4 regions of the Streptomyces sp. SID8374 genome follow, and region 1 is predicted to be linked to each of the others. Evidence: riboswitches for the same ligand, from Rfam matches in the RefSeq annotation. Region 1 holds a riboswitch; each other region holds the start of a gene.

Region 1 (7,335 bases):
GTCGTCCGGTGTCGTGCACGGCGTGACGCACGGGCCCTTGGCCCACCACTCGGGCAGCATCGCGATGGCCTCGTCGCCCAGCGGGTTCACCCCGGGCCCGGCGGCCAGCGAGTGGCCGACCAGGACGTGCAGGCACTTCACCCGGTCCGGCATGCCACCGGCGCTCGGGAAGCCCTCCAGGACCTCGATGGCGTCGCGGCGGGTGATGTAGTCCTCGTGCGCGGCCCGGTAGGCGGCGGCCAGCTCCGGGTCGGTCTCCAGACGGGCCGTCATCTCCTTCATGACCCCGTTCGCCTCCAGCGTGCCGATCGCCGAGGCCGCCCGGGGGCAGGTCAGGTAGTACGTCGTCGGGAACGGCGTGCCGTCCTCCAGACGGGGCTGGGTCTCCACCACGTCCGGGTTGCCGCACGGGCAGCGGTGCGCGATGGCGCGCAGGCCGCGCGGCGGGCGGCCGAGCTGCTGCTCGAACGCGGCGATGTCCGCGTCGGTGGGCTTGGTGGACTCGGTCTGCGGAGGGGGCGTTTCCATGCCTGCCTTGGTTCTGCTCGGAAGCTCGTCGGAGGGAAGGGTCGTGGAAGGGGTGCGGGAGGAGAAGGGGCGTCAGTCGCGGTCGGCGCCGTCCACGCCGTCCCAGACGTTCGAGTGCCAGGGGCGGTGGCTCGCGCCCTGATCCCCCCGGCGGTCCTGTGCCGCGTCGGGGTCGGCCACGGTGTAGCCGGTCTCGCCGGGGAGCACGTAATGGAGGTGCTGGCGGGCCAGCCGCATGATGTACGCGTCGTCCTGGAGCCGCGCCTTCTCGTCCCGCAGCTCCTCGGTGCGCTGCTCGGCCTGGCGCGAGAGCCGCTCCTGCTCGGCGATCTCGTCGCGCTGGGAGACGTACTGACGCATCGGGTAGGCGAGCGCGACCACCAGGGAGCAGACCACCAGCGCCAGGAACGCGGCCCGGCCGGTGAGCCGGGAGCGGCGGGCCTGGCGGCGGTTCTGGGAGCGGTACACGCGGGCCGCGGTCTGCTCGCCGAGCAGTCGCAGCCTGGTCGCGGTGGAGAACCTGTCCCGGTCCTTCCCGGCCATGTCTCCCGCCTCCCCGTTACGCACGTCCGTCCCCGCACACGGTACGGGACCGGGTGCGGGGACGGGCGGAGGCTACCGTCCTACGGCTGCGGGTCAGCCCTTGAAGCGCGGGAAGGCGGAGCGGCCCGCGTACACCGCGGCGTCGTCGAGGATCTCCTCGATGCGCAGCAGCTGGTTGTACTTGGCGACGCGGTCCGAGCGGGCCGGGGCGCCGGTCTTGATCTGGCCGCAGTTCACGGCGACGGCGAGGTCGGCGATGGTGACGTCCTCGGTCTCGCCGGAGCGGTGCGACATCATGCACTTGAAGCCGTTGCGCTGGGCCAGCTCCACGGCGTCCAGGGTCTCGGTCAGCGAACCGATCTGGTTGACCTTGACGAGCAGGGCGTTGGCGGAGCCTTCCTCGATGCCACGGGCCAGGCGCTCCGGGTTGGTGACGAAGAGGTCGTCGCCGACGATCTGGACCTTGGCGCCCAGGCGGTCGGTGATGACCTTCCAGCCGGCCCAGTCGTCCTCGTACAGCGGGTCCTCGATGGAGACCAGCGGGTACGCGGAGACGAGCTCCTCGTAGTACTCGGTCATCTCGGCGGCCGAGCGGGACTTGCCCTCGAACTCGTAGACGCCGTCCTTGTAGAACTCGGACGCGGCGACGTCGAGGGCGAGCGCGATGTCGCGGCCCGGGACGTAACCGGCCTCCTTGACGGCCTCGACGATGAGGTCCAGGGCGGCGCGGTTGGACTCCAGGTTCGGGGCGAAGCCGCCCTCGTCGCCGAGGCCGGTGGACAGGCCCTTGGTCTTGAGGACCTTCTTCAGCGTGTGGTAGACCTCCGCGCCCCAGCGCAGGGCCTCGGAGAAGGACTCCGCGCCGATCGGGGCGATCATGAACTCCTGGATGTCCACGTTGGAGTCGGCGTGCGAGCCGCCGTTCAGGATGTTCATCATCGGAACGGGCAGCAGGTGCGCGTTCGGGCCGCCGAGGTAGCGGAAGAGCGGCAGGTCGGACGCCTCGGAGGCGGCGTGCGCGACGGCGAGCGAGACACCGAGGATGGCGTTCGCGCCGAGCGAGGCCTTGTTCTCGGTGGCGTCCAGGTCGAACATCGCCTGGTCGATGAGGCGCTGCTCGGTGGCGTCGTACCCGACGAGCTCCGGGCCGATCTGCTCGATGACGGCGAGGACGGCCTTCTCGACGCCCTTGCCCAGGTAGCGGTTGGGGTCACCGTCGCGAAGCTCGATGGCCTCGAACGCACCGGTGGAGGCGCCGGACGGAACGGCAGCACGGCCGGTGCTGCCGTCGTCGAGGCCGACCTCGACCTCGACCGTGGGGTTGCCCCGGGAGTCGAGGATTTCCCTGGCTACGACGACGTCGATGGACGGCACGAGGCATCTCCTTCTGGGATATGACGCTGGTTGTGCAGGGTCACTGTGGCCTTGCGACACGAGCCTAACCGGCCCGGCCGCGTCAGTCGGCCGACCGCCCGCCTCCTGGGACGAAAAAGGACCCAAGGACCAGCATCACGGGACAAATCTCTAGAAATCTACTGGGCGGTAACAAGCGTTGACGACAAAAGGTGAACGCATCCCCTCGCCCGCCGACGCCCCTCGCACCGAAAACCCCGGCCCGGCGCGCACGGGGGGAGTAGCGCGCCGGGCCGGGGAGCCGTGCGAGGGAGGGTGCCGCCGGACCCCCTCCCTCCGGGGAGGAGAGACGGCTGTTACTTCAGGTGGAGCTGCTGACCCGGGAAGATCAGGTCCGCGTCCTTGACGATGTCGTCGTTGAGCTTGAAGAGCTTGCTCCAGCCGCCCTTGACGCCTTCCTTCTGAGCGATCTTGCTCAGGGTGTCGCCGGACTTCACCTTGTACTCGCCGTCGCCCTTCTGGACCTTCTCACCGGTCGGGGTGGTGACGGTCTTCTTGGAGCTCTCGGCCTTGGGGGCGGCCGGGGCGGTGCGCTGCTCGCTGCGCGTGGTGGGCTGCTCGGCCTTGCGCTCGGGCTGCGCCTGCTGGGGCTTGCTCTGCGACTGGCCGGAGCCGGTGTTCACGCCCGGGTCCACACCGTCGTTGGTGAGGCCGCCGGCGCCGGCGCACGCCCAGGCACCCGGGCCCTGCATGGCGAGCAGCTTCTCGGCGGTGGCGATCTGCTGGTCCTTGGAGGCCAGGTCGGCGCGGGAGGCGTACTGCGTACCGCCGGCGGCGGCCCAGCTGGACTGCGAGAACTGCAGTCCGCCGTAGTAGCCGTTGCCGGTGTTGATGGACCAGTTGCCGCCGGACTCGCACTGGGCGACGGCGTCCCAGGTCTCGACGGAGGCGGCGGAAGCGTTGGTCGCACCCATCAGCGGGACGGCCACGGCGGCACCGGTGATGCCCGCGAGGGTGGCGAAACGGACGGTCTTCGAGGGGCGGCGGTGCTTGCCCTTGCTGTTCAGCAGCATGGAACGGATCTCCTCACCGACGCCTACGAGGTGAGCTGTCGGGTTCGGGCTGATGAGTTGCCCGGTCGTGCGACCTTGCGCACGACTTCACCCCAAGCCGTTCCCGTACGTCCCCGACTTCGAAGGGACTGCCCTTCGAAGGGGCCGTACGGACCCGGCGGCCTACCTGGGTCCCCCGCTCCTGCCTACGGCGCTTACGCGTCTGTTCCCTTCGACCGACGGCAGGATTCGGCGTGACGGTCGACGGGGCCCGCGGTGCGAGCGGTTCCGACCGTAAACACAGGCAACCCCGACATTCAAAGACGGACATACTGGGCCAATCAGCGCTTACTTGCTCACCCTGATGGACCGTTTCCGCAGGTCGGAGGGGATCTACGCCGAGCGGGCGGGCGCAACACGCCAGTTGAAGCAAAGAGACCCATGTCTCACTTACGCATAAGTGGACATAGGCCTCTGAACTACCCGCGATTTTGGGGCGTTTTCCCGAATTCGATCAGTTGGCGGCAGGCACCTCGGCGCCCTCCTGGGCACCCGCCTCAGCGGCCGGGTCCAGCCCCAGATCGAGGCTCTGGCCGGGCAGGATCAGGTCCGGGTCGGAGCCCAGGAGGTCCTTGTTGGCCTCGTACAGGCCGGTCCAGCCCTGGGGAAGTTTCTGTGCGTCAGCAATGGCCCAGAGGTTGTCCCCGGGCTGCACGGTGTAGCCGCCGTCGGCGACCGCGCCGCCGTCCCGCGCGTCACCCTCGCCGCGTGAGGCGTGCCGGCCGGACTCCCGGGGGCCGTCCCCCTGGTCCACCGCGCCGGTCTCCTCGGGGGCCGGAGCGCCCCGGTGCTTGCCGCCGGTGTTCTGGGAGGGCTGCGAGGCGTCGGGGGACTCGGTGGTTCCGGTCCTGCCGGTCCCGCCGCTCTCCCCCGCCTTCCCGGCGGAGGGCTTCGCGGAAGGCTTCGCCGAGGGGTCGAGGGCGTCGCCGCCGCTCTCTTTCTCACCCTTGCCGGTCTTGCCCGCCTTATCGGAAGTGCCGGTCTCACCCTTTTCATCCGCTTCGTCCGCCGGGACGGTCGTCGGGTCCTGGGTGGGGTCGGCGGAGGGCGCGGTGCCGGGGTCGACACCGGGCAGGGCGCCGTCCACCGCGAGGCCGGAGATCACCGCGCAGCTCGGCCAGGCCTGTGGGCCCTTGTCGTCCAGGACCTTCTCGGCGACGGATATCTGCTGGGCACGGCTGGCGAGGTCGGCCCGCTCGGCGAAGGCGGTGCCGCCGTACGCCGACCATGTCTCCTGCGAGAACTGGAGCCCGCCGTAGTAGCCGTTGCCGAGGTCGGCACTCCACATGCCGCCGCTCTCGCACTCCGCGACCCGGTCCCAGGTGGTGGCGTCGGCTGCGTGTGCGCCTGCCGCGCCGAGGAGCGGGATGGCGATGGCCGATCCGGTCACGCCTGCGGCGACGACGATGGCGGGTGCCTGACGAGGGCGGCGGTGTCTGCCGTTCGCGGAGCCCATGGGGTTTGCCTTCCGTGCGACTGACAAGCAGGAACTGAGGAGCATGAAGCTGTTGAGCACGCGGCGCCGTTGAGCGCACAGCGCTGTTGAACAAGTGACGGGCGGGCCGGCGGTGAACAGCGGCCGACGCGTCGAACCGTGAACCTAGCGGGACTCGAACGCATGTCACAAGTCGATGCAGCGCAGATCACGTGAAAGTCACAGAGGTGACAGCGTGTCACTTTCTTCGAGGCGGCGTCCCGGTTCGAATTCCACCGGCAGCGTGCGCAGTCCGCGCATGATGAGCCCGCCGCGCCACCGCAGATCGGCCGGTTCCGCGGCAAGTCGCAGGCCAGGAAGGCGTTTCAGCAGCGTCGCCACCGCCGCCTGGCCCTCCAGCCGGGCCAGCGGCGCCCCCAGGCAGTAGTGGATGCCGTGCCCGTAACCCAGGTGCTGATTGTCACTCCGTGACAGATCGAGTGCGTCCGGATCCGTGAACCGGTCCGGGTCCCGGTCCGCCGCCGCCAGCACCACCAGCACCGGATCTCCGGCCGCGATCTCCTGCCCGCCGAGGGTCAGCGCCTCGGTGGCGTACCGCCAGGTCGCGAGCTCCACCGGCCCGTCGAACCGGAGCAGTTCCTCGATGCCGGTGGCCAGCAGGGCGCTCTCCCCCGCCGCCAGGGACTCTTCGAGCCGGGCGCGCTGCTCGGGGTGGCGGAGGAGGGCGTACGTACCGTTCCCGATCAGGTTCACCGTCGTCTCGAACCCGGCGAACAGCAGGATGAACGCCATCGCCGCGGCCTCGTTCTCGGTGAGGTGCTCGCCGTGGTCGCTGGCCCGGATCAGCCCGGAGATCAGGTCGTCACCGGGGTTCTCCCTCTTCCGGTGGATGAGTTCGGCGAGATAGCCGCGCATCTTCTTCACCGACCGGGCCACCCCGCCGCGCGGCCCGCCGCCGTGGCGGATCATCATGCCCGCCCAGTCCCGGAAGTCGTCCTGGTCCTCGCGCGGGACGCCGAGCAGGTCGCAGATGGCGTAGATGGGGAGCGGGAAGGCGAAGTCATGGATCAGATCCGCCTCCCCGTCCTCGATGAACCGGTCGATGAGCCGGTCCGTCAGCTCCTGCACGCGGGGCGCGAACTCCGCGACCCGGCGCGGGGTGAACGCCTTGGAGACGAGCCGGCGCAGCCGGGTGTGGTCCGGCGGGTCGATGTTGAGCAGATGCGTCATCAGCTCCGCCTTGCGCTCCCCCGGGATCCCCGTCTTCCCCTTGGCGGCCGCGGACCCGGCGTGGTTCGCGGGATCCTTGGAGAGCCGCGCGTCGGCGAGCGCCTGCTTGGCATCCCCGTACCGCGTCACGAGCCAGGCCTCGACCCCGCTGGGCAGCGCGGTCCGGTGCACGGGGCTGTGCTCGCGGAGCCAGGCGTAGGCGGGGTAGGGGTCGGTGGCGAACTCCCAGGTGAAGAGTGCGGGGGCGTCAGGGGTGTGGGGGCAGGCGGGGGTGTCGGTCACTCCTTGACGGTATCGGGCGGGGTGTCGGTGACTTTACGGAGTGGGGGGAGGGCTTCCGTTGCGGCGGGGTGGCCGTGCCCGGCGGCCCGGGCCATCCACCTCTGCGCGCGGGCGGCCAGCACCTTTCCCAGGTTGTACTGCGCTTGTACGATGCCGGCCTCGGCGGCCGTCTCCAGGTACGGGATCGCTTCCGCTTCCGCGTCGAGCAGGACCAGCAGCTCTCCCAGCAACGCCGTCGCCCCGATGTGCCCCGCGTCCGCCGCCTTGCGGAACCAGAACGCGGCGGTCTCGATGTCGCCGAGCGCGGCGTTGATGCGGCCGAGCACCACCGATACCTCCGGATCGCTGTCGGCCAGGGGCACCAGGGTCAGGTGCGCGTTCCACCGCACCGTCCACCGCTCAGCCTCCTCCGGTGCCGCGTCGAGTGCCAGCGACCACATGCCGAGCGGGACGGGCGGGCCCTCCGGCCGGCCCCCCACATCGGCGACGAGCGACCCGAACACGGCCCAGGTGTCCTGCCGTCCCCCAGGGGCCAGCAGCCCGGTCACCCCGTGCCGGATGTGGGATGCCCAGCCGAGCCCGTCGTCGAAGGGCTCGGCGCGGGCCGTCGCCAACTCCTGCGGATACAGCGACTGCGCCGTGCGGAGCGCCTCACGCGAGACCTCGACCAGCCCGCACCGGGCGAAGTCGATCGCCACGCGCACCAGCAGATGGCCACGCGGGTGGGCGTTCGGCCGACGGGCCCGCCGCCACTCCTCCAGGAGTTCGGGACCGACGGCAAGGTATTCGGGCACGGTGTGCACGCCGCGTCCCAGCACCGCGCCCAGCAGGCGGGCATCCTCGTCCAGGGCT
Region 2 (7,335 bases), on a different contig from region 1:
GTGGCGGCGTTCACGGAGGTCATGGACGACGCGCACAGCGGCGGCGGGCTGATGTGGGACTTCGGCCGGACCCTGGTCAAGCAGGCCGTGGCCAACCGCTGAGTTTTTGCCTCCCGGGCAAGATATTTGCCCGGGAGGAAAGTTCCTGGCCCAATGGAGGTATGAACCCTCCGGACGAAGGGGCGGCCGACGAGCTCCCCGGCGTCGCACCCCGCCTGCGCGACCTGCGCCGCGGCCGCGGCCTCACCCTGGAGACCGCCGCCCAGCGGGCCGGACTCTCCCCGGCCCACCTCTCCCGGCTGGAGACCGGCCGCCGACAGCCCTCGCTGCCGATGCTGCTGGGCCTGGCCCGCATCTACGGTACGACGGTCTCCGAGCTCCTCGGTGAGAAGCCGCCCGAGCGGGAGTCGATCATCCGGGGCGGCGCCTTCGAGGGCGCCGAGGCCGACGGCTGGATGTACCGCAGGGCGGGCGGTTCCGGCCGCGCCATGCAGGCGCTGCGGGTCAGGGTCCCCTACGGCGCCCAGGGCGATCTGGTCCGCGTGCACCCCGGTGAGGAGTGGCTGTACGTCCTCGGCGGGCGGCTGCGGGTCGCGCTGGGGGAGACCGTGCACGATCTGGACCCGGGCGACAGCGCCCACTTCGACTCGCTCACCCCGCACCGGATCGCGGCCCTGGACCGGGGCGGGGCGGAGCTGCTCTTCGTCCACTCCCTGCTCCAGAGCCCCTCGGCCGAGCTCTGCCTCGGCAACGCGCTCCACGCGCGCTGACCCCTTCGTCCCACCGGCCGCGAGGCCGGCAGAGAGGACCGTCATGTCCGATTCCGAGCACTACGACCCGCTGAGCCCGAGGCACCCGAAGTCCACCAAGGACTCGCAGGAGCGCCGGATGCCGCGCGGTCTGGTCATCCGGCTCTTCGCCTACCTGGTGGTCGGCCACGTGATCGCGGCCTTCCTCTACCTGCTCTTCATGGTGGCGGGTGCCGAGTAGGCCGTCAGCCCTGGTCGAGGAGCCGCTCGCGCAGCCGCTCCCGGGTCTCGGGGGAGACGTTCAGCCCTTCGGACAGATAGCGGTCCGTCGTGCCCCAGGTCTCGTCGATGGCCGCGAACGCCGCCTCCAGGTAGGAGGACTGCGCCCCGAAGAGCGGGTTGAGGAGCTCCATCACCTCGGCGGACATCCCGACCTCGGACATGTCCGTGCGCTTCACCTTGTACCGGCGGTGGGGGTCGTTGGACTTGAGGTAGTCCGCCTCGATCGCCTCGCGCTCCACACCGACCGCGAGCAGCGAGACCGCGATCGACAGCCCTGCCCGGTCCTTGCCCGCCGCGCAGTGCATCAGCGCGGGCACACTGTCCTCCGCCAGCGCGTGCAGCACCCGGCTGTGCTCGGCGGTGCGGTCCACGATGGTCGACCGGTACATGGTGATCATGCGCTCGGTGCCCTTGCCGTTGGCGAGGATGGAGCGCAGCTGCTGGATGTTCCCGTCGCGCACCAGCCGCCAGAACTCGGCTCCGTCGGCCGGGTCGGAGAGCGGAATGCTGACATTGCGGACACCGGCCAGCTCGATGTCGTACCCGTCGAGTTTGTGGTCGGCGGAGTTGCGGAAGTCGAAGACGGTGTGCAGCCCGAGCCCGCCGAGGAAGAGCGCGTCCTCGGCGGTGGCGTGCGCCAGGTGGCCGCTGCGGTAGAGCCTGCCGAAGGCGGTGCGCCGCCCGTCCGTGGTGGGGAGCCCGCCCACGTCGCGGAAGTTGCGGACTCCGGTCAGTGCGGTCTCGGTCGGCGGGACCTGCGGCACCTGCTGCGTCACGGTGGCTCCTGGAATCTCTGGCGTCGGCGCGGCTCTCCGGCGAGGGCGCTCCTGCGACGATACGACATCGGTGCACGGGGAAATCAATGGTCTGCTGACGGCGCGTCAGGGATGGCGTCCACGCCATGTCCGTATTGGTGTATTTCGCAGAACATGCCCCGCTAATGGGGGAGATGGGATTCCGCAGGTGAGCGGGATCATATCCGTGACGGACCGTGGCGGTGGCGCCCGGCCGTTTTCCCGGGATCCGTACGGAAAGCCAAGATCCGTAATCCACGGAGTGTGACGGGAAATCCGAACCGGAATTGAATCGATGTTTCCGGCGTGCAACCGACGGCTTGTTCCTGTCGTCCTGACTCGTTTACGGTCACCGTCAATCCGGACGGACCGCCTAATCCTGCCGCCGCCCGGAATTCGCACCCACCCACTCACGTGTGGCAGGAGCGGGGGAACCAGGTAAGCCGCCGGCCCGGAGCGATCCGGACCGGCTCGGGGTGAAGTCGCCATCCGGCGGCCGGGCATCTCCAGCCCGAACCCGACAGCTCACCTCGCAGGCGCCGGAGAGGAACTTCCCCATGCCCGCAAAGGGTAAGCACCGCCGTCCCAAGTCCGGCCCGATCCACCGCGGCGTCCTCGCCGCGGGCACCGGCGGCGCCGTACTCGCCCTCCCGCTGATGGGTGCCACCGGCGCCCACGCCGCGGAGAAGGCGGCCCCCGCCGTCAAGCCCGCCGCCGCGCAGAGCGCGCAGCAGCAGGCCGCACCGCAGACCGCGCCCGCCACGGCGAAGAAGGCCGCCCCGAAGACGTACTCCGTCGTCTCCGGCGACTACCTCGCCAAGATCGCGGCCGAGCACCAGGTCAAGGGCGGCTGGCAGAAGCTGTACCAGGACAACCGCTCCACCGTCGGCGGGAACCCCAGCCTGATCTTCCCGGGCATGAAGCTGACCCTCGGCGCCAAGGCGTCCGGCTCCGCCGCGCCTTCCGAGGCCAAGAAGTCCGCCCCGGCGCCCAAGGCGGCCGCCCCGAAGGCCGCGCCGAAGAAGGCCGAGCCGGCCCCGAAGGGCGACACCCTCTCGGCCGACGAGTCCGACGCCGCCGCGCAGACCGGCACCTCCGCGCAGACCGGCTCTTCGCAGTCCACCGGCTCCGGCTGGACCGCCCCGCTGGACAACCCCAACGTCACCACCCAGTACCGCGCTTCCGGCTCCAGCTGGTCCAGCGGCTACCACACCGGCTCCGACTTCCAGGCCGCCTCCGGCACCCCCGTCAAGGCCATCGGCCCGGGCACCGTGGTCTCGGCCGGCTGGAGCGGTTCGTACGGCAACGAGGTCGTCATCAAGCACGAGGACGGCATGTACTCCCAGTACGCCCACCAGTCCTCACTGAGCGTCTCCGCCGGCCAGACCGTCACCGCCGGCCAGCAGATCGGCCTCTCCGGCTCCACCGGCAACTCCACCGGCCCGCACCTCCACTTCGAGGTCCGCACCGGCCCGAGCTACGGCTCGGACGTCGACCCGGTCGCCTACCTGCGGCAGCACGGCGTCTCCCTCTGACCCGAGGGCAACACGAAGTGATCGAGGGGCGGTGCGCGGCGGCGCACCGCCCCTCCGCTTATTCCGGGTTTACCAAAACCTGACCGGGTGGTCTATCTCACCACCCGTCAACCCCATATTACGGTCGCGTAGGTCACATTGAACGGTGCAGGATAAGTGCTTGTGGCAGACGATTCGAGAACCCAGCAGCAGAACATCATCGGGTCGTACGCGGCGATCGGGGACAGTTTCACCGAGGGCGTCGGCGATCCCGGTCCCGACGGCACCTTCGTCGGCTGGGCGGACCGGTTCGCGGTTCTGCTCGCCGACCGGCTCCCGGCCCCCGACGACGCGGCGACGAACCCGGACGAGACCCGGCACGGCAATTTCCGTTACGCCAATCTCGCCGTACGCGGACGCCTCCTCGACCAGATCGTCGAGGAGCAGCTCCCCCGCGCCAAGGAGCTGGCTCCCGACCTGGTCAGCTTCTGCGCGGGCGGCAACGACATCATCCGGCCCGGCACCGACCCCGACGATCTGGCCGAGCGCTTCGAGCGGGCCGTCGCGGACCTGACCAACGCCGTCGGCACCGTCATGGTCACCACCGGGTTCGACACCCGGGGCGTCCCGGTGCTGCGCCATATGCGCGGCAAGATCGCCACGTACAACGTCCACCTGCGGGCCATCGCCGACCGCTACCAGTGCCCCGTACTCGACCTGTGGTCGCTGCGCTCGGTCCAGGACCGGCGCGCCTGGGACGCCGACCGGCTCCACCTCTCGCCCGAGGGCCACACCCGTGTCGCCCTGCGCGCCGCCCAGGTCCTCGGCCACGACGTGCCCGCCGACCCGGACCAGCCCTGGCCGCCGCAGGCCCAGCGCCGCCCCTTCGACGAGCGGCGCGACAACATCCAGTGGGCCAGGGAGTACCTGGTGCCGTGGATCGGGCGGCGGCTGCGCGGCGAGTCGTCCGGCGACCACGTCGAGGCGAAGCGGCCGGACCTGCTGCCGCTGTAGCGGTCAGGGCTCCAGCAGCGGAAGCGCACGCCGGGACGGGCCCCTGGGGATGGGCCCGGTCGGCGGCGTGCCCGCGCCGAACCCGGCGGGTATCCGCTCCAGGACACCGCCCGCGAACACGTCGTACAGCGGCAGCGTCTCCAGGTGCACATAGCCGATGTGGCAGTCGCACACGGCGAGCGGGCAAGCCCGGGGGCCGAGCGCCGCGCGGTAGCTGCCGTCGTAGAGGTTGCCCAGCTCCGCCTTGACGAAGTGGCAGCGGCGCACCGTGCCGTCACCGTCCACCGAGATCACCGACTCACCCGTCCGGCAGGGCAGCCCCGCCGAGGTGTGCGGATGTCTGCTGTAGGGGAAGAGCGGGTCCAGCTCCGTCCACCGCTCGGCCTCCTCGTCGGTGTACGTATGGCCCTCGGCGGCGTTCACCCAGAGGTAGACCTCGGAGGGCAGCGCGGCGCGCAGCCGCCGCGCCTCGTCGAGGTGCTCGTCGAACCCCACCACGCCCACGCTGTAGCGGATGCCCCGGGCGGACAGCTCCTGGCACTTCCCGAGGAACCGCTCGTACGGTGTCTGCCCCGGGTGGTACGTGCACCAGAGCGCGACCCGCTCCGGATCGGCGTCCGCCAGCCATGCGGTGCGGCCGCTGAGGTTCGTCTGGATGGCGACCCGGCCGATGTGCGGCAGATGGGAGAGCTCGGTCAGCGCGCGCCGGTACCAGGAGCGCACCAGGCCCTCGCCCCACGGCGTGAACAGCACCGAGAGCCGGTCACCGGTCTGCGCCGCCGCCCACGCGGTGAACCGCTCCAGCGCCTCCCGGTCCGCCGTCAACTGGGCCCTGCTGTCACGCCGTTTGGCGAACGGGCAGTACGGACAGTCGTAGTCGCACGAGGCCAGCGGGCCCCGGTAGAGGATGGTCAGGTCCATGGCCCGCTCACTTCCGCTCGTACGCGGCCATCGCGGCCCGCACCCCGGGGGAGAACAGCGCCGGACCCAGCGCGTCCGAGTGGGCCAGCCCCAGCGGGGAGAGCCGCAGCAGACCCTCCGGAGCCTGGCCGTCCAGCCAGCCCCGGTCCGCGAACCGCTCCAGCTCGGCGGGGAAGTCCTCCGACGGGTCCGTGCCGAAGCGGGCGCGGTAGTCGGCCACGGGCAGACCGGCTGCCTGGAGCAGCGACTGGAGGAGGTGGCGCCTGCGGGCCTCATCCGCGTCGACGTATCTGCCGACCTCGGCCCGGGAGAAGTCCTCGGTGGTGGTGAAGCGGTCGATGATGGAGCGGATCTCCCGCATCTCCACCGCGTAGTCGAAGGAGTAGTGCAGGGCCGCCGTGTAGGAACGGGCCCCGCAGCCGAGCCCGATCATGCCGTCCGTCTGGCACGCGTAGTCCTCGGGGCCGTCCTGCGACTCGCGGGGGGCGTCGGCGCGCCGGAACATCCGCATCGACACCTGCTCGTAGCCGTACGCCAGCAGATGGTCCCGGCCCACCGCGTACAGCCGCAGCCGCTGCTCGTCCCAGGCGGCCTGCTCCAGGGCCTCCGCCTCCGGGCCGCTCCCGCTTGCACCCAGACGGTGCAGACCGGTCAGCGGGCGGACGTACAGCGGGTAGAGATACAGCTCCTCGGGCCGCCAGGCCAGCGCGGCGTCCAGCGAGGTGAGCCAGGTCCGCTCGGTCTGGCCGTCGATGCCGTAGATCAGGTCGATGTTCAGCACCGGTATCCGGGCGTCCCGGATCCGGCCGAGCGCCCCCTCCACCTCTGCCCGGCGCTGCGGCCGGACGGCGGCCCGCGCCTCTTCGTCCACGAAGCTCTGTACGCCGATGCTGACCCGGGTCGTCCCCCGGTCCGCCAGCACGGCCAGCCGGTCGGCGGTCGCGGTGGACGGGGACGTCTCCACCGACAGCGGGACCGCGAGCAGGTCGGCGCCCATCCGCTTCTCCGCTATGTCGCAGAGCCGCTCCAGCTCACCCGCGGTCAGGAAGGTCGGGGTGCCGCCGCCGAACGCCGCCGCCGCGAACCGCACCGGCTCGTCGTCGCCGAGCGCGTCCCGTACGGCTGCGGCCTGCCGGTCCAGGGCGTCGAGATAGCGGGTCGTCAGCTCCTCGGGCGCGCCGATGCGGGTGAAGAGGTTGCAGAAGCCGCAGCGGACCTCGCAGAACGGTATGTGGAGGTAGAGGGAGAGGGCATCCTTGGGCTCCGCCGCCCACAGCTCGCGCAGTGCGGGCCGGTCCGCCAGGGGGCGGTAGGCGGTCTTGTGCGGGTAGGCGTAGACGTAACTCTCGTACGGCCTCACGGCGGGCGTGCCCGTCGCCGTGGCGGTGCTGGTGGTCATCAGGAGGCCCCCGGTTCGAGGAAGAAGTGGGCGTACGGCACGGTCCAGACGGCTTCGTGGCCGAGCCGGTGGCCGGTGTAGCCGTCGTCGCCGTACGTCGTGCCGTGGTCGGAGCAGACGATGGCGAAGCAGCGGCGGCGGCTGCTCGCGGCGGCGAAGAGCCGGCCGATGTGCCGGTCGACGTACTCCAGGGCGGCCGCGTGCGTGGCCCGGGAGTCGCCCGCCTCACGGGTCGCGCCCGGGGTGTGGAACCAGTTCGGCTGGTGGAGCGCGGACACGTTGACGAAGAGGAAGAGCCGCTGCTCCCGCGGAAGTTCCGCCACCACCTTCTCGGCGCGGGTCACCTGCTCCTCGAACGAGGTCGGGGAGGCGACACCGAACTCCGGCTCCCAGTGGCTCTCCTGGAACATCCCGGGCAGCACCGACCCCAGCGCCCCCTGCCGGTTGAAGAACCCGACACCGCCGATGCACACCGTGCGGTAGCCCTCGGCGGCCAGACCCGACACCAGGTCCGGGGTGTCGAAGACGAACGTGCCGTCCGCCGTCGTCTCGCTGCCCGCGAAACGCGCCGCGAACAGCCGCGGATGCGGGCCGGGGGCGGCGGGCGTCGGCAGGAACCCGGCGAACATCGCCTGGTGCGAGGCGTAGGTGAAGCTGCCCGG
Region 3 (7,335 bases), 770 kb from region 1:
GGGCGCGAACCGGCGCGAAAGGGACGCGACGGGGGCGTGACAGGGGCGTGACCGGGGCGTGACAGGGCCCGACACCGATACCGGATCGGCTGCTGGGATCGGGCGGGCTATGCTCGTGGGTGATGTTGCAGGGGCCGTTAGCTCAATTGGTCAGAGCAGCGGACTTTTAATCCGTTGGTTGTGGGTTCGAGTCCCACACGGCCTACCGACACGGCACCGGGCGTACGCCCGTGACATGCGAGGAAGCGCCCCCATCCGGTTCTGCCCGGGCGGGGGCGCTTCGGCGTTCTCACCCCCACACCCGGTCCAGGAACCGCGATCAGCGGTGCGATGGCGGGCAGTTGGTCCTCCAGGGCGAAGTGGCCCGTGTCGAACAGGTGGAGTTCGGCGTCGGGTACGTCGCGCAGGTAGGCGCGGGCCCCGGGCTCCGGGAAGAACGGGTCGTTGCGGCCCAGGTGATCAGGGTGGGCGGGGTGTGCTCGCGTAGCCAGGTCTGCCAGTGCGGGTACTGCTCCACGTCGCGGTGGTAGTCGACGACCGGGCCCGCAATCCGCTCCGGGTGGCGCAGGGCCAGCCGGGAGCCGACGGGGGCGCCGAAGTCGAAGACGTACAGCACGAAGCGGGTCAGGCCGAGCCGTTCCGTGAAGCCCTCGGTGATGTCGGCGAGGCGGTCGAAGGAGTACGTGAAGCCGGCGGGGGCCTCCGTGTGGCCGAAGCCCGGGTAGTCCGGCGCGATCAGCCGGTGGTGTGGTGCCCATCGCGTCGCTCAGGCGCCGGAACTGGTGCGAGGCCGACGGGAAGACGTGCAGCAGCAGGAGGGCCGGGGCGTCGGGCGGTCGGGGACCGACTCGCGGTAGAAGACCCGGACGCCTTCGACGTCCACGTGGCGGTGGGGGTGCTTGGCGGTGACGCTCAATCGGGCGCTGGCTCCAGCGCCATCGCACCGGCTGACCCCGCCGACCCCGCAACGGGGTGTGGTCGGAGTGGCCGCTCCGATGGCGTAGAGTGGTGTTTACCGACGCGGGGTGGAGCAGCTCGGTAGCTCGCTGGGCTCATAACCCAGAGGTCGCAGGTTCAAATCCTGTCCCCGCTACTGAAGATCCAGGCCCGGTACGCAGATCACTGATCGCGTGCCGGGCCTGAGTCGTTTCCGGAGCCCGACGCTTTCCGGCTTGACCTTGACGCAGCGTAAAGATCTAGCGTTTCCGGCATGGAGTGGTCCATCCAGGAAATCGCCAGAAGGGCCGGCACCACGAGCCGCACGCTCCGGCACTACGGGGACCTCGGTCTCCTCACGCCGAGCCGGGTCGGGAGCAACGGCTACCGCTACTACGACCAGGACGCCCTCGTCCGGTTGCAGCGCATCCTGCTGCTGCGGGGGCTGGGGCTGTCCCTGCCCGCCATCAAGGGGGTGCTCGAAGGGCAGCGGGACACGGCCGTGGCGTTGCGGGCGCATCTGCTCCTGCTCGAACAGGAACAGGAGCGCATCGGGCGGCAGATCGCCTCGGTGCGGACCACTCTCCACAAGACGCAGGAGGGGAGGGAACTCATGGCCGAGGAAGTGTTCGACGGGTTCGACCACACCGCTCATGAGCGGGAGGTGACCGAGCGCTGGGGGCGTGAGGCGTACGAGAAGGGCGACCGGTGGTGGCGTTCGCTCGGGGAGGCCGGGAAGCAGGCATTCCGGGACGAGCACGACGCCATCGCGCGGGACTGGGGGCGGGCCAGGGAGGCCAGGGTCCGTGCCGACAGCGAGGAAGCGCAGGGGATCGCTCGGCGGCACTGTGCGTGGCTGTCCACGACGGTCGCTCCCAGCCGGTCGTACGTCATCGGGCTCGGCGAGATGTATGTCGCCGATCCGCGCTTCGGAAAGAACTACGATCGCTACGGGGACGGCACCGCCGCCTTCGTACGGGATGCACTGACGATCTACGCGGAACAACGGCTCTCCGGCTGACCAGGGGAGCGCAGGGGTTCCCGGCCGCTTTTTCCCCCTATTTGGCCGACGACGAGTCGCCGCACGGCGCGGCTCCGGGAAGCCTGGACGGGGCGCGGTACCGTCCGCAGCCGTGGCCGGACCGGGCAGGAGTGCACAGGTGGGGATGGCGGAGAAGGGGCGCGGACGCGTGACGGGGAGCTTCGGCCTCCCGGGGCGCGGGCTGTCCGGCTCCGGGCGGGGCAGGTCCGGCTCCCCGGGAGGTTCCGCGGGGCGAGGGAAGCCGGGAAGTTCCGCCGGGCGCGGGAAGCCGGGAGGGTCTGCGGGGCGCGGGAAGCCGGTGGTGGCCCAGAACCGGGGCACCCGGCGGTTCGTCCGGCTGCTGCCGGTGCTGCTGATCGGCGGCGGGCTCCTCTTCGACTCGCTCGCCCCGCCCAACTTCACCGCCGTGCCCCTGTTCGTGGCCGCGCCGCTGATCGCCGCGCCCTTCTTCTCGCTCGCCAGCACCATCCGTACGGGTGTGGCCTCGGTCCTCTCCGTCATCGCGATGCGGCTCTCCGACGGGACGTCCACCCAGGTCGTCCCGGTCATCGAGATGATCACGGTCCTCACCGCCGCGGCCCTGGCCCTCGTCATCAACGGGGTCGTGCGCCGCAGCAACGAGCAGCTGGCCTCGGCGCGGGTCATCGCGGAGACCGCCATGCGGGCCGTCCTGCCGACCCCGGCGGAGCGGATCGGCGGGCTCCAGGTGGCGGCGCGGTACGAGGCGGCGCAGGCGGACGAGTTCGTCGGCGGGGACCTGTTCGCGGTGGCGGACACCCCGTACGGCGTACGCCTGGTCGTCGGCGATGTGCGCGGCAAGGGGCTGGACGCCGTGGAGGCGGTGGCGGTGATCATCGGGGCGTTCCGGGAGGCCGCCGAGCAGGAGCGGTCCCTGGAGGGCGTGGCGCAGCGGCTGGAGCGGGCGCTGGCGCGGGAGGGGACGCGGCGGTACGGGCTGGACGCCATGGAGGGGTTCATCACCGCCGTACTGGCCGAGATCCCGCCCGGTTCGGCCTCGCTGCGCCTCGTCAACCGCGGCCACCCCGAGCCGATCCTGCTGCACGCGGACGGGGCCCTGGAGGTCCTGGCGCCGTCCGTGCCCGCGATGCCGCTGGGGATGGACCTCGGGGTGTGGCCGGACCGGTCCGACGAGTGGGAGATGCCCCCGGGGTCGACGCTGCTCGCCTTCACGGACGGGCTCTCCGAGGCGCGGGACGCGCACGGGGTCTTCTACGACCCGGCGGCCCGGCTGCGCGGCCGGATCTTCCCCGGCCCCGAGGAGCTGCTCTCGGCGCTCACCGACGACGTACGGCTGCACACCGGGGGCCGGTCGACGGACGACATGGCGCTGCTCGCGGTCAGCCGGCCGGCGGAGGGGCAGCCGCCGCGGCGTACGACGGTGAAGATCGTCGGCCGGGGCGATGACACGGTGCGTAATTGAAGGGCGCCGCTCCGCATAACAGTTGACACACCATCAGAAAAAGAGGTGTGGGCGAGGGGTCGTCAAGTCGTCCGATTCGGGCCGCTTGTGGACGGTAAGTTCCCGCCGGAGCCGTTAATGATCAACAGGAACAGCTTGGAATCGGGCCCGTCTGTCTATTAACGTTCGATAACGCAGCGCGGTCGTCCCAGCCGTCGTCAGAGACGGCGCCGTGCGCGAGCGCCGAATCCCGCAAGGGAACCGGGGAACCACCTACATGGGGTGAATCGGACGCCTGTGTCTCGTGAGAGGCGGAGGGGTCCGTAGGAGACCTTCCTGCTCCGAACCCGTCAGCTAACCCGGTAGGCGAGAAGGAAGGAAAGGAGTGCGCCCACGTGGCGTCCAACAAGCCTGCCCCTGAGGCCCCGTCACCCTTCACTGCCGATGGCCTCGGTGGTCCGGAGCGGACGTGGGAGGAGTGGAACCCCACCGCGGAGTCCGTCCGTCCCGTGCGCGGCAAGCACCGCGTGGCCAAGCAGCGAGGCCTCGCCCGCAGCTCCACGGTCCTCGGGGTCGGCGTCATAGCGGCTGTCGGTGCGGGTGGCATGGCCACCGCCCAGTCCAAGCCCCCGGTCTCCATCTCCCTTCCCGATTCCATCGCGGACAACCTCCCCGACGCCAAGTCCCTTCCCGGTGTCGGGGCCTTCATGTCCGACGAGGCCGAGGCCGCCCCGGTCACCGCCGCCCCGCTCACCACCGCGGGCATCACGACCGCCGAGGCCGACCAGGGCACCACCGACGCCGGTGAGGCCCTGCGCGCCCGCATCCTCCAGCAGGCCGAGCAGCAGCAGGCCAGCGCCGACGCCGAGGCCAAGGCCGCCGAGGAGAAGGCCGCGGCCGAGAAGGCCGCCGCCGACGCGAAGAAGCAGCAGGACGAGGCCGAGGCCGAGGTCAAGGCCAAGCTCGCCGCGGAGAAGAAGGCGGCGGAGGAAGCGGCCGCGAAGAAGGCCGAGGAAGAGCGCCTCGCCAAGCTCCGCGCCAGCTACACCCTGCCCACCTCGTCGTACACGCTCACCTCGACCTACGGTCAGTCCGGCGCGATGTGGTCCTCGGGCCAGCACACCGGCCTGGACTTCGCCGGGGCGGCCGGATCGCCGCTCAAGGCCGTGCACAGCGGCACGATCACGTCGGCCGGCTGGTCCGGTTCATACGGCTACCGCACGGTCCTCCAGCTGGAGGACGGTACGGAGATCTGGTACGCCCACCAGTCCTCGATCGACGTCTCGGTCGGCCAGAAGGTCAGCACCGGCGAGACCATCGGCCGCATGGGCGCCACCGGCAACGTGACCGGCGTCCACCTCCACCTGGAGGTCCGCACCGCCGGCGGCTCGGCCATGGACCCGGCCGCCTGGCTGAACAGCAAGGGCCTCTCCGTCTGATCCGTCCGAGGAGCCCTGATCCCTCTGAGGAGCCCCGATCCCTCCGAGGATCCCTGATCCGTCCGAGGGTCCCGCTCCGTCCGAGGGTCCCGCGCTCCTTGCAGGTGCGCACCCCTCGCAGGGGCGTACGCACCACCCCGAAACCCCGGCAGCCCTGACGCTCACCCCCCGACGTCAGGGCTGCCGGTCTCTCCGGCGGAGTGCGGGCGGATGGAATATCCGGCTCCGGCACCGTCGTTGAACACCCACATGACTTCTCTGCGCACCCTCGGCAGCTCCGACCTCCAGGTCTTCCCCCTCTCCCTCGGCGGCAACGTCTTCGGCTGGACGGCGGACGAGGACCAGTCCTTCGCCGTCCTCGACGCGTACGCCGCGGCCGGCGGCAATTTCGTCGACACCGCCGATGCCTACACCGCCTGGATCGAGGGCAACCACGGCGGCGAGTCGGAGACCGTCATCGGCAAGTGGCTCGCCTCGCGCTCCAACCGCTCCGACATCGTCGTGGCCACCAAGGTCGGCGCCCACCCCGACTACAAGGGGCTCTCCGCCACCACCATCAAGGCCGCGGCCGAGCAGTCGCTGCGCCGCCTCGGCACCGACCACATCGACCTCTACTACACGCACTTCGACGACGAGACCGTCCCGGTCGAGGAGATCATCACCGCCCTCGACCAGCTGGTGAAGGACGGCAAGGTGCGCCACATCGCCGCCTCCAACATCAGCCCGGAGCGCCTCCAGGCGTCCCTGGACTTCTCCGAGCGCGAAGGCCTGGCCCGGTACGTCGCCCTCCAGCCGCACTACAACCTGGTCTCCCGGGACACCTACGAGGGCCCGCTCCAGGAGACCGCCGCCCGCGCCGGGCTCGCGGCCGTACCGTACTTCGCGCTGGCCGCAGGCTTCCTCACCGGCAAGTACCGCCCGGGCGCGACCGTGGAGAGCGCCCGCTCGGCCAAGGCGGGCGAGCACCTGGAGTCGGAGCGCGGCCGCAAGGTGCTGGCCGCCCTCGACAAGGTCGCCGCGGAACGGGACGCCGAGATCGCCACGGTCGCCCTCGCCTGGCTCGCCGCCCGCCCGACGGTCGCTGCCCCGATCGCCTCGGCCCGCACGGTCGACCAGCTCCCCGCCCTGCTGGCCGTCGCCGACCTGGAGCTGACGGACGCGGAGCTGACGGCGCTCACGGAGGCGTCGGCCTGAGCCGGACCGCCTGAACCGCCTTACGGGGGAGGCGGGGTGGGGCCGTAGGGGGTGTGGTGGCCGTACGGAGGTTGCTGCGGGGGCGGGGCGCCGTAGCCGTACCCGGTTCCGTAGCCCTGCCCCTGCCCGTAGCCGTAGCCCTGCCCCTGCCCGTATCCCTGGCTCTGCCCGTAGCCGTACCCGTACCCATATCCGTACGGCGTCTGCATCGGCATCGGCGGCCGGGGGTACGGGCGCGGGCGCGGGGCCGTGCCGGTCATGTGGGCCGCGTGGGTGAGGGCCGGGGCGGCGATGTCGCGGCGCTGCCAGAGGTGGTGCAGCAGCTCCCGTTCCCGGGCGGCGAAATCCGGGCCCACCGCGTCGTGGCGGGCGCGGCGGCGCAGGCCGGCCAGGGTCGTCGCGAACGACTCGTACTCGGCGACCGCGCGGGCCGCCGCCCGGCCCCGGGAGCGGTCCTGCTTGCCGTGCCAGTGGCGGGCCAGGTCGCGGGCCACGCCCCGGGTCCGCATCGAGGAGAGCGCCAGGGGCTCGGCCGGGGTCAGCCAGCCGGCCGTGGCGTACGCGGGGAGTTCGGCGGCGAGCGTCCGCAGCTCCCGCCTCCGCCACCAGACCGCCAGCCAGGTCACCAGCGCGAAGACCGGGACCATCACCACCCCGTACACCGCGTAGAAGCCGTACGGGCCGAAGGCCGACGAGCCGTTCCACAGGGCGTGCAGGCCCATCGCGGAGACCAGGCCGAGCACCGGCAGGGCGATCCGGCGGACCCGGTGGTGGCGGGCGCTGATGGCCGCGAAGCCGAAGCCGAGGCCGGTGAGCACCGTGAACAGCGGGTGCGCGAACGGCGACATCACGATCCGTACGAAGAACGTCCCGGCCGTCACCGAGGCGATCCCCGAGCTGCCCAGCTGTTGGTCCTCGTCGAACGCGTTGCCCAGGTAGAGGATGTTCTCGGTGAAGGCGAAGCCCGTCGCGGTGAAGCCCGCGACCACGATGCCGTCGACCACGCCCCGGAACTCCCGCCTCCGGAAGATGAAGATGAGCAGGACGGAGACGGCCTTGGCGCTCTCTTCCACGATCGGGGCGATCACTGTCGCCCCCAGTGTGTCCGCGCTCGTCGGGTCGGCCGTCGCCGTGGCTATCCAGCGCATCGCGAACGAGTTGGCGATGATCGCGACGAGCGCGGCCGCGCACGCGCCCCAGGCGAAGGAGAAGATCAGGTTCCGCCAGGGGCCCGGTTCGACGCGGTCCAGCCAGCGGAAGGCGGCCATCAGGAGCGGCACCGGCAGCACCGCCAGGCCGAGGCC
Region 4 (7,335 bases), on a different contig from region 1:
CCCCGAGGAGCGCACCGTCCTGACCGCCCTCGCCGGGCTCATCGCCCAGGCTCTGCAACGTGCGCAGCGGTACGACAGCGAGTCGGCGCTCGCCCGGGGGCTCCAGGACGCCCTGCTGCCGCACCGGCTGCCGGAGGTCGAGGGGGTCGACACCCTCGGGCGCTATCTCTCCGGCACCCAGGACATGGAGGTGGGCGGCGACTGGTACGACGTCATCGAGACCGGCGACGAACTGGCCCTGGTCATCGGCGACGTCCAGGGGCACGGTGTCTCGGCGGCCGCCACCATGGGGCAACTGCGCAGTGCGGTACGGGCGTTCGCCCTGAGCAACCATGACCCGCAGGAGGTGATGAGCGGGACGAACCGGCTGCTCATCGATCTAGACCCGGGACAGTTCGCCAGCTGCTGCTACATCGTGCTGGACCCGCTCACAGGGCGGGCCCGTGCCGTACGGGCGGGCCATCCGCAGCCGGTACTGCGCCACCCCGACGGCCGGACCGAGGTGCTGGACCTGCCCGGCGGCATCGTGCTCGGCATCGACGGGCAGGCGGCCTACCCCGTCACGGAGCTGCGACTCGACCCGGGCGATGTGCTGGCCCTGTTCACCGACGGGCTCATCGAACGCCCCGGGACCGACATCGACGAGGGCATCGAACGGCTGCGCGCCACCATCGCCGGGGTCGGCTCCGTGCCGCTGGCCCAGCTGGCGAACCGGGTGATCGGGGAGGCCAGACAGGCCACGGACCGCCCCGACGACATCGCGATCCTGCTGGCCGCCCGCTGGACGCACGTCCCGGAGAAAGCGCCGCCGCCCGCCCGGGAGGCCGCCCCGCCGGACCTGTGGCGGACGTTCCGCGGGCCGGGCCCGCAAGGCGCGGAGAGTGCCACGGACCCGGCCTGAGGAGTGACGGGACTGATCAGGCGCCGGAGGCGTCCAGCATGCCCTCGCGCTCCACGACCTTGATGCGCTCACGGCCCTGGGCCGCGCCGAGCGCCTGCTCGTGGGCGTCCAGCTTGTGCCAGCCCTCCCACGTCGTGTAGCGGACGTTCCGGCTCTCCAGGAAGGCTTCGACGGCCTCAGGAGCGGGCGTAGCCGGTTCGGGCAGACGGCCGGCGGCGCGGTCCTCCAGCAGGCAGGCGACCGTCTCGTTGGCGTCGCCCTTGGTGTGGCCGATCAGACCGATCGGGCCGCGCTTGATCCAGCCCGTGACGTAGACCGAGGCCATGTGCTCGTCACCGGCGATGACGCGTCCCGCCTCGTGCGGGACGGTGCCGGAGGCCACGTCGAAGGGGAGCTTGGGCAGCTCCTCCGAGTAGTAGCCGACGGCGCGGTAGACGCTCTGCATGTCCCAGTCGGTGAACTTCCCGGTGCCCCGGACGTTGCCGGTGCCGTCCAGCTCGGTGCGCTCGGTGCGCAGCGCGGTGACCTTGCCGTCCTCGCCCAGGATCTCGACCGGGGACTCGAAGAAGTGCAGGAAGAGCTTGTGCGGGCGGTCGCCGACATCGCGGATCGCCCAGTTCTCCAGGGTCTGCGCGACCATGTTGGCCTGCTTGTTCTCCCGCCGGGTGGCGATGGAGCCCTCGTCGTACTCGATGTCCTCGGGGTTGACGATGACCTCGATGTTGGGCGAGTGGTCCAGCTCCCGCAGCTCCATCGGGCTGAACTTGGCCTGCGCCGGGCCACGCCGCCCGAACACATGCACCTCCAGCGCCTTGTTCGCCTTGAGGCCCTGGTACACGTTGTCCGGGATCTCGGTGGGCAGCAGCTCGTCCGCCGTCTTGGCCAGCACCCGGGCCACGTCCAGCGCCACGTTGCCGACGCCGAGGACGGCGACCTTTTCCGCCGTCAGCGGCCAGGTGCGCGGGACCTCGGGGTGGCCGTCGTACCAGGAGACGAAGTCGGCCGCGCCGTAGGAGCCGTCCAGCTCGATGCCCGGGATGTCGAGGGCGCGGTCGGCCTCGGCGCCGGTGGAGAAGATCACCGCGTCGTAGAAGGACCGCAGGTCGTCCAGGCCGATGTCGTTCGGGTAGCTGACGTTGCCGAAGAGGCGGATCTGCGGCTTGTCCAGCACCTGGTGCAGGGCCTTGACGATGCCCTTGATCCGGGGGTGGTCGGGGGCCACGCCGTAACGGATCAGGCCGAAGGGGGCGGGCATGCGCTCGAACAGGTCGATCGAGACGCCCGGGTCCTGGCAGACCTCGGATTTGAGCAGCGCGTCCGCAGCGTAGATACCGGCAGGGCCGGCTCCGACAATGGCGACGCGGACGGGGCGTGTCATGGCGTGGTGATCCTTAAGGCGGGCGAACGCGGGCAGGTACAGCGTACGTCGGAGGTAAGGGTTGGCTTACTAGTCTCCACCCCACACCGTAAGCCCTCGGCCGGCGAGACCCTCGAACCGGCCTACGGAACCGCCCGATAAGTCCGTTTCTGCGGGGCGGTATGGGTGATTTGAGTCTTTTGGACTTCTCTTCCATAAAGGGGCTATTGGGGCCGTTGAGCTATTTTGGCCGCGCCTGTTTCGGCCACCTCCGCGCGAAGTGGTGAGCGTCACGTCCGAGGGTGCGGACGCAGAAGTGGAGGGTTCGGTTCCCTTCTGTGCGAAGAAAGTTGACGACGCGGCGGAACGGGTGGATCCGGGAATTCCTGAATTCGATCTTGCGGAGAAAGGTCATCCGGAATTCGGGGCTTGTTCTGTCCGGCGCTTTTCGCCTACGGTCACGCTCAATCCGGATGGAACGCCGAATCCTGCCGCCGTCCGGGAAACCGAAACCCACTCACGTACGGCAGGAGCGGGGGACCCAGGTAAGCCGCCGATCCGGTATCCGGAACGGCTAGGGGTGAAGTCGCATGTCCATGCGGCCAGACATCTCCCGTCTGAACCCGACAGCTCACCTCGTAGGCGCCGGAGAGGAAATTCCCCATGCCCGCACAGGGTAAGCACCGCCGTCCCAAGTCCGTCTCGCTGAGCCGCGGCATCGCCGCCGTGACCACGGGTGGAGCCGTTCTGGCCCTCCCGGTGCTCGGCGCCACCACCGCATCCGCCGCCCCCGCGCACTCCGTCGCCGCGGAAAAGGCGGTGGCTCCCGTCTCCGTGACCGCCCAGGCGAATTCCGTGACGAAGGCCGCGCCCGTCAAGCATTCCGTGGTGTCCGGCGAAACGCTTTCCAAGATCGCCCGCGAGCATTCCGTCAGCGGCGGCTGGAAGAAGCTGTACGAAGGCAACCGCAAGGTCGTCGGCGAGAACCCGAACCTTATTCACCCCGGTATCACGCTGACCATCGGCGCCAAGGCTGCCGCCCCGTCAGACGCCAAGGCCGGCAAGGCTGCCGCCCGCACCGCCACGACGGAGCGCGCCGACCGCTCGGAGCGCACGACGGCCGCTCCCGCCGCCGCCCCGGCCGCCGCCGCTCCCGCCACGTACACCAACGATCTCGATGGCTGGATCAAGGAGTCGCTGGCGGTCATGGCCCAGCACGGCATCCCCGGCAGCTACGAGGGTATCCACCGCAACATCATCCGCGAGTCCTCGGGCAACCCGAACGCCATCAACAACTGGGACTCCAACGCGGTGAAGGGCACCCCCTCCAAGGGCCTGCTCCAGGTGATCGACCCGACGTTCCAGGCGTACCACGTGCCCGGCACCTCGACCGACAGCTACGACCCGGTCGCCAACATCACCGCCGCGTGCAACTACGCCGCGGACCGGTACGGCTCGATCGACAACGTCTTCGGCGCCTACTGATCCCCGTACGCGCGCACGCCCGAGGGGCCCCGGACCACACCGGTCCGGGGCCCCTCGGCGTACCGGGAAGTTACCCCCAAGTTTCTAGTGACTTACCACGCGATCGACAGTAGAACCTGTTGCACTCTGTCGAGAGTGAGGGATGTCACATGAACGACACCACCCCGCACGGCAACGCCCCCAAGGGTGTATCGCGTCGAAGATTCATCACTGGAACAGGTTCTCTTCTCGGGGTCGCGGCGCTCGCCGGATCCACCACACCGGTCTGGGCCACGGCCCGCGCGGCGGCGGCCCCGATCGGTTCCGGCGCCCATGTGCCGGTGCTGATCGTCGGCACCGGATACGGCGGCTCGGTCGCCGCCCTCCGGCTCGCCCAGGCCGGCACGGACGTCCACATGGTCGAGATGGGCATGGCCTGGGACACCCCCGGCGCGGACGGCAAGATCTTCGCCAACACCACCAGGCCGGACGACCGCTCCTTCTGGCTGCGCACCCGGACCAAGCAGCCGCTGAGCAACTTCCTCGGCTTCCCGATCGACAGATCCGTCAACCGCTACACCGGGATCCTGGACGCCGAGGAGTTCGCCGGCATCACCGTCTACCAGGGGCGCGGTGTTGGAGGCGGGTCGCTGGTCAACGGAGGCATGGCCGTCACGCCCAAGCGGGAGAACTTCGCCGCGATCCTGCCGTCGGTCGACGCCGCGGAGATGTACAGCACCTACTACCCGCGCGCCAACGCGGACCTCGGCGTCACCACCATCGACCCCGCCTGGTTCGACAGCGTCGACTGCTACCAGTACGCCCGGGTCGGCCGGAAGCACGCGCAGCGCTCGGGCTTCCCGTTCCTCTTCGTGCCCGCCGTGTACGACTGGGACTACATGAAGCAGGAGGCCGCCGGGACCGTACCCAGGTCAGCGCTGGACGCCGAGATCCTCTACGGCAACAACTACGGCAAGAAGTCGCTCCAGAAGACCTACATCGACCGGATCAGGGCCACGGGCCGGGTCACCATCACCCCGCTGCACAAGGTCACCCGCGTCTCCCCGGCTTCCGGCGGCGGCTACACGGTCCTCATCGACCAGCTGGACACCACCGGCCGGACCACCGCCACCAAGACCGTCACGGCGGACAAGGTCTTCTTCGCGGCAGGCAGCGTCGGCACCAGCAAGCTGCTCGTCGGCCTCAAGGCGACCGGAGCGCTGCCCGCCCTCAACAACGAGATCGGCAAGGGCTGGGGCGACAACGGCAACGTCATGTGCGGCCGGGCCAACCACCTCTGGGACCCGACGGGGAAGGTGCAGTCGTCCATCCCCACCGGCGGCATCGACAACTGGGACGCAGGCGGAGCGTTCGCCGAAGTCGCTCCGCTGCCCACCGGCATCGAGACCTGGGCCTCGTTCTACCTCTCGATCACCAAGAACCCCCACCGGGCCCAGTTCACCTGGAACGCGGCGGCGGGGAGGGCCGAACTGAACTGGCAGACGGCGTGGAAGCAGCCGTCCATCGATGCCGCGAAGACCATCTTCGACAAGATCAACCAGAAGGAGGGGACGATCTACCGCACGGACCTCTTCGGGACCTACAAGATCTGGGGCGACCACCTCACCTACCACCCCCTGGGCGGCGCGGTCCTGGACAAGGCCACCGACAACTACGGCCGGCTGCACGGCTACCCGGGTCTGTACGTCATCGACGGCGCCCTGATCCCCGGCAACACCAGCGTCAACCCGTTCGTCACGATCACCGCGCTCGCCGAGCGCAACATCGAACGCATCATCGCCACCGATCTGTAGGGGCGTACGGAGAGCCCGGGGCCGGGAGTGCCAACCCGGCGGCCCCGGACTCCGTCAGTGACCCGGCAGCACACACACCGCGTCGATCCCCAGTACATGGTTGAGCCGCCCGAACGCCAGCCAGGAGCCGATGCTCATGGACAGCTCCACGATCTCCACCTGGCTGTAGTGCGCGGTCATCCGCTGCCAGAAGGCGTCGTCGAGACCGTGGTGGTCCAGCGCGTACCGCTCCGCGTACTCCGCCGCCAGCCTGGTCCGCACGTCGAAGGCGTCCGTCGTACGCCACTTGGCCACCGCCTGCGCGAACTCCTCCTCGACCTTCTCCCCGTCCCGCTCGGTCCGCCAGTCCAGGCAGAACAGGCACCCGTTGACCTGCGCGATCCGCAGCCGCGCGGCCTCGAACTCCCGCAGGCCCAGCGTCGTGTGCTCGTACACGGACATCGAGAAGGCGGCGGCGGCCACGCCGATGCCGGGGACCATCTCCCCCCATACGTAACCGATGGGCTCCTGGCCCTCCGGGATGTCGATGATCATGCCGGTCTCCTTCCCAGCCTGCCGACGGCGGGCCGCAGCGGGATGTCCAGTGCGTCGTACAGGCCCGGTTTCGCGTCCACCAGCCAGTCGATGGCCGAGACGAGCCGCCCGACCGCCGTAGCGTTCCCGCCCGCCGACCGGTTCTCACCCTCGTCGAAGGCCTCGACCGTCACCTCGATACGGGGGCGGCCCTCGATCACCACGCGGTGCGCGCCCACGCCGTCGGGCGGGGAGGGCCAGTCCGGTGCGCACGAGGGATGGATACGGGTGATGTGCTCGATCACGATGCGGGGCTCCCCGCCCACGACGCCCTGCACCTCGAACCGCACCGCGCCCTGGGTGCCCGCCGCGAACTCGCCCATCGTGCGGGTGGTCACCGACGTCTCCAGCGCCCGGCGGTCCAGCGTCTCGCGGATCTCGTCCAGTTCGACGCCCAGCGCCCGGGCCATCAGCCGTATCTGACCGCCCCACACCATCGTCGGAACGGTCTCCGCCAGCATCAGCGGCTGGTAGTCCAGCGGGTGCCCCATGCCGATCAGATGGCGTACCGACTCCTCCTGCTCGTACGTGGAGTAGTCGAAGATCTCCTGGCAGCGGATCACATCCACCTCGGTGCCCAGACCGCTGATCAGCAGCGGCAGGACGTCGTTGCCCCAGCCGGGGTCGACCCCGGAGACGAAGAGGGAGCCGCCGCCCTCCGCGACGGCGGCCAGGACCGGATCCCGCAGCTCCGGCGGGGCGTTGCGCTGGTCGTAGAGCGGATAGAGGGAGGGCGTGACGACGACCGCTCCGGCCCGGATCGCCCGGCCGATGTCGGTGAGAGCGTCGTCGGGGCGGATGTCGCCGGACGCCGCGTAGACCACCGCGCGGGGGCGGTCGGCCAGGACGGCGGCGATGTCGTCGGTGGCCGCGACGCCGAGCGTGCGGCCGAGCGCGCCCAACTCGCCCGCGTCGCGGCCGACCTTGGCCGGATCGTGGACGAGGACGGCGGTGAGTGTCAGTGCCGGATGGGCCTCGACGGCGCGGATCGCCGCGCGGCCGACGTTGCCGGTACCCCAGACAACCGTGGGAATCATGCGCGGAGGGTAGCGGCCGGACCTCGCACTTCCCAGAGCCGTGGAGGGGTGAATTCGGGGCTCGGGAAAGGGTGTTGCCGGGCCGGCGGATGACCGCCGGCCCGGCAGCCGTACAGAGGGGATTACCGCCCCGCGCGTGCGATGTTCGGGCTGCCGCTGATGGTGAACTGCGAGCCGGGCTCGATCAGC

The links. Region 1 has a riboswitch for cyclic di-AMP ahead of GTY67_RS12170 (transglycosylase family protein). Riboswitches for the same ligand answer to the same signal wherever they lie in the genome.
Region 2: another riboswitch for cyclic di-AMP. It lies ahead of GTY67_RS31225 (LysM peptidoglycan-binding domain-containing M23 family metallopeptidase); the one in region 1 lies ahead of GTY67_RS12170 (transglycosylase family protein).
Region 3: another riboswitch for cyclic di-AMP. It lies ahead of GTY67_RS15400 (M23 family metallopeptidase); the one in region 1 lies ahead of GTY67_RS12170 (transglycosylase family protein).
Region 4: another riboswitch for cyclic di-AMP. It lies ahead of GTY67_RS33050 (transglycosylase SLT domain-containing protein); the one in region 1 lies ahead of GTY67_RS12170 (transglycosylase family protein).

Annotation. Positions count from the first base shown of each region.
Region 1 is NZ_WWGH01000001.1:2,760,076-2,767,410, forward strand. It holds gene GTY67_RS12155 (DUF501 domain-containing protein) at 1-528, opposite strand, end outside; gene GTY67_RS12160 (septum formation initiator family protein) at 601-1,071, opposite strand; gene eno (phosphopyruvate hydratase) at 1,165-2,445, opposite strand; gene GTY67_RS12170 (transglycosylase family protein) at 2,781-3,497, opposite strand; cyclic di-AMP (ydaO/yuaA leader) riboswitch at 3,503-3,700, opposite strand; gene GTY67_RS12175 (transglycosylase family protein) at 3,991-4,992, opposite strand; gene GTY67_RS12180 (cytochrome P450) at 5,191-6,483, opposite strand; gene GTY67_RS34500 (sel1 repeat family protein) at 6,480-7,335, opposite strand, start outside.
Region 2 is NZ_WWGH01000002.1:1,778,590-1,785,924, forward strand. It holds gene GTY67_RS31210 (aspartate aminotransferase family protein) at 1-102, shown strand, start outside; gene GTY67_RS31215 (XRE family transcriptional regulator) at 162-770, shown strand; gene GTY67_RS34715 (DUF6126 family protein) at 814-990, shown strand; gene GTY67_RS31220 (tyrosine-protein phosphatase) at 995-1,807, opposite strand; cyclic di-AMP (ydaO/yuaA leader) riboswitch at 2,219-2,379, shown strand; gene GTY67_RS31225 (LysM peptidoglycan-binding domain-containing M23 family metallopeptidase) at 2,383-3,360, shown strand; gene GTY67_RS31230 (SGNH/GDSL hydrolase family protein) at 3,523-4,353, shown strand; gene GTY67_RS31235 (STM4011 family radical SAM protein) at 4,357-5,274, opposite strand; gene GTY67_RS31240 (STM4012 family radical SAM protein) at 5,282-6,673, opposite strand; gene GTY67_RS31245 (STM4013/SEN3800 family hydrolase) at 6,673-7,335, opposite strand, start outside.
Region 3 is NZ_WWGH01000001.1:3,532,490-3,539,824, reverse strand. It holds tRNA gene GTY67_RS15425 (tRNA-Lys) at 132-205, shown strand; partial or broken gene GTY67_RS15420 (alpha/beta fold hydrolase) at 290-916, opposite strand; tRNA gene GTY67_RS15415 (tRNA-Met) at 1,020-1,093, shown strand; gene GTY67_RS15410 (MerR family transcriptional regulator) at 1,211-1,957, shown strand; gene GTY67_RS15405 (PP2C family protein-serine/threonine phosphatase) at 2,097-3,419, shown strand; cyclic di-AMP (ydaO/yuaA leader) riboswitch at 3,630-3,782, shown strand; gene GTY67_RS15400 (M23 family metallopeptidase) at 3,794-4,837, shown strand; gene GTY67_RS15395 (aldo/keto reductase) at 5,087-6,031, shown strand; gene GTY67_RS15390 (PrsW family intramembrane metalloprotease) at 6,052-7,335, opposite strand, start outside.
Region 4 is NZ_WWGH01000002.1:2,205,522-2,212,856, forward strand. It holds gene GTY67_RS33040 (SpoIIE family protein phosphatase) at 1-901, shown strand, start outside; gene GTY67_RS33045 (FAD-dependent oxidoreductase) at 918-2,279, opposite strand; cyclic di-AMP (ydaO/yuaA leader) riboswitch at 2,728-2,918, shown strand; gene GTY67_RS33050 (transglycosylase SLT domain-containing protein) at 2,922-3,743, shown strand; gene GTY67_RS33055 (GMC oxidoreductase) at 3,893-5,536, shown strand; gene GTY67_RS33060 (carboxymuconolactone decarboxylase family protein) at 5,591-6,070, opposite strand; gene GTY67_RS33065 (dihydrodipicolinate reductase) at 6,067-7,146, opposite strand; gene GTY67_RS33070 (CARDB domain-containing protein) at 7,269-7,335, opposite strand, start outside.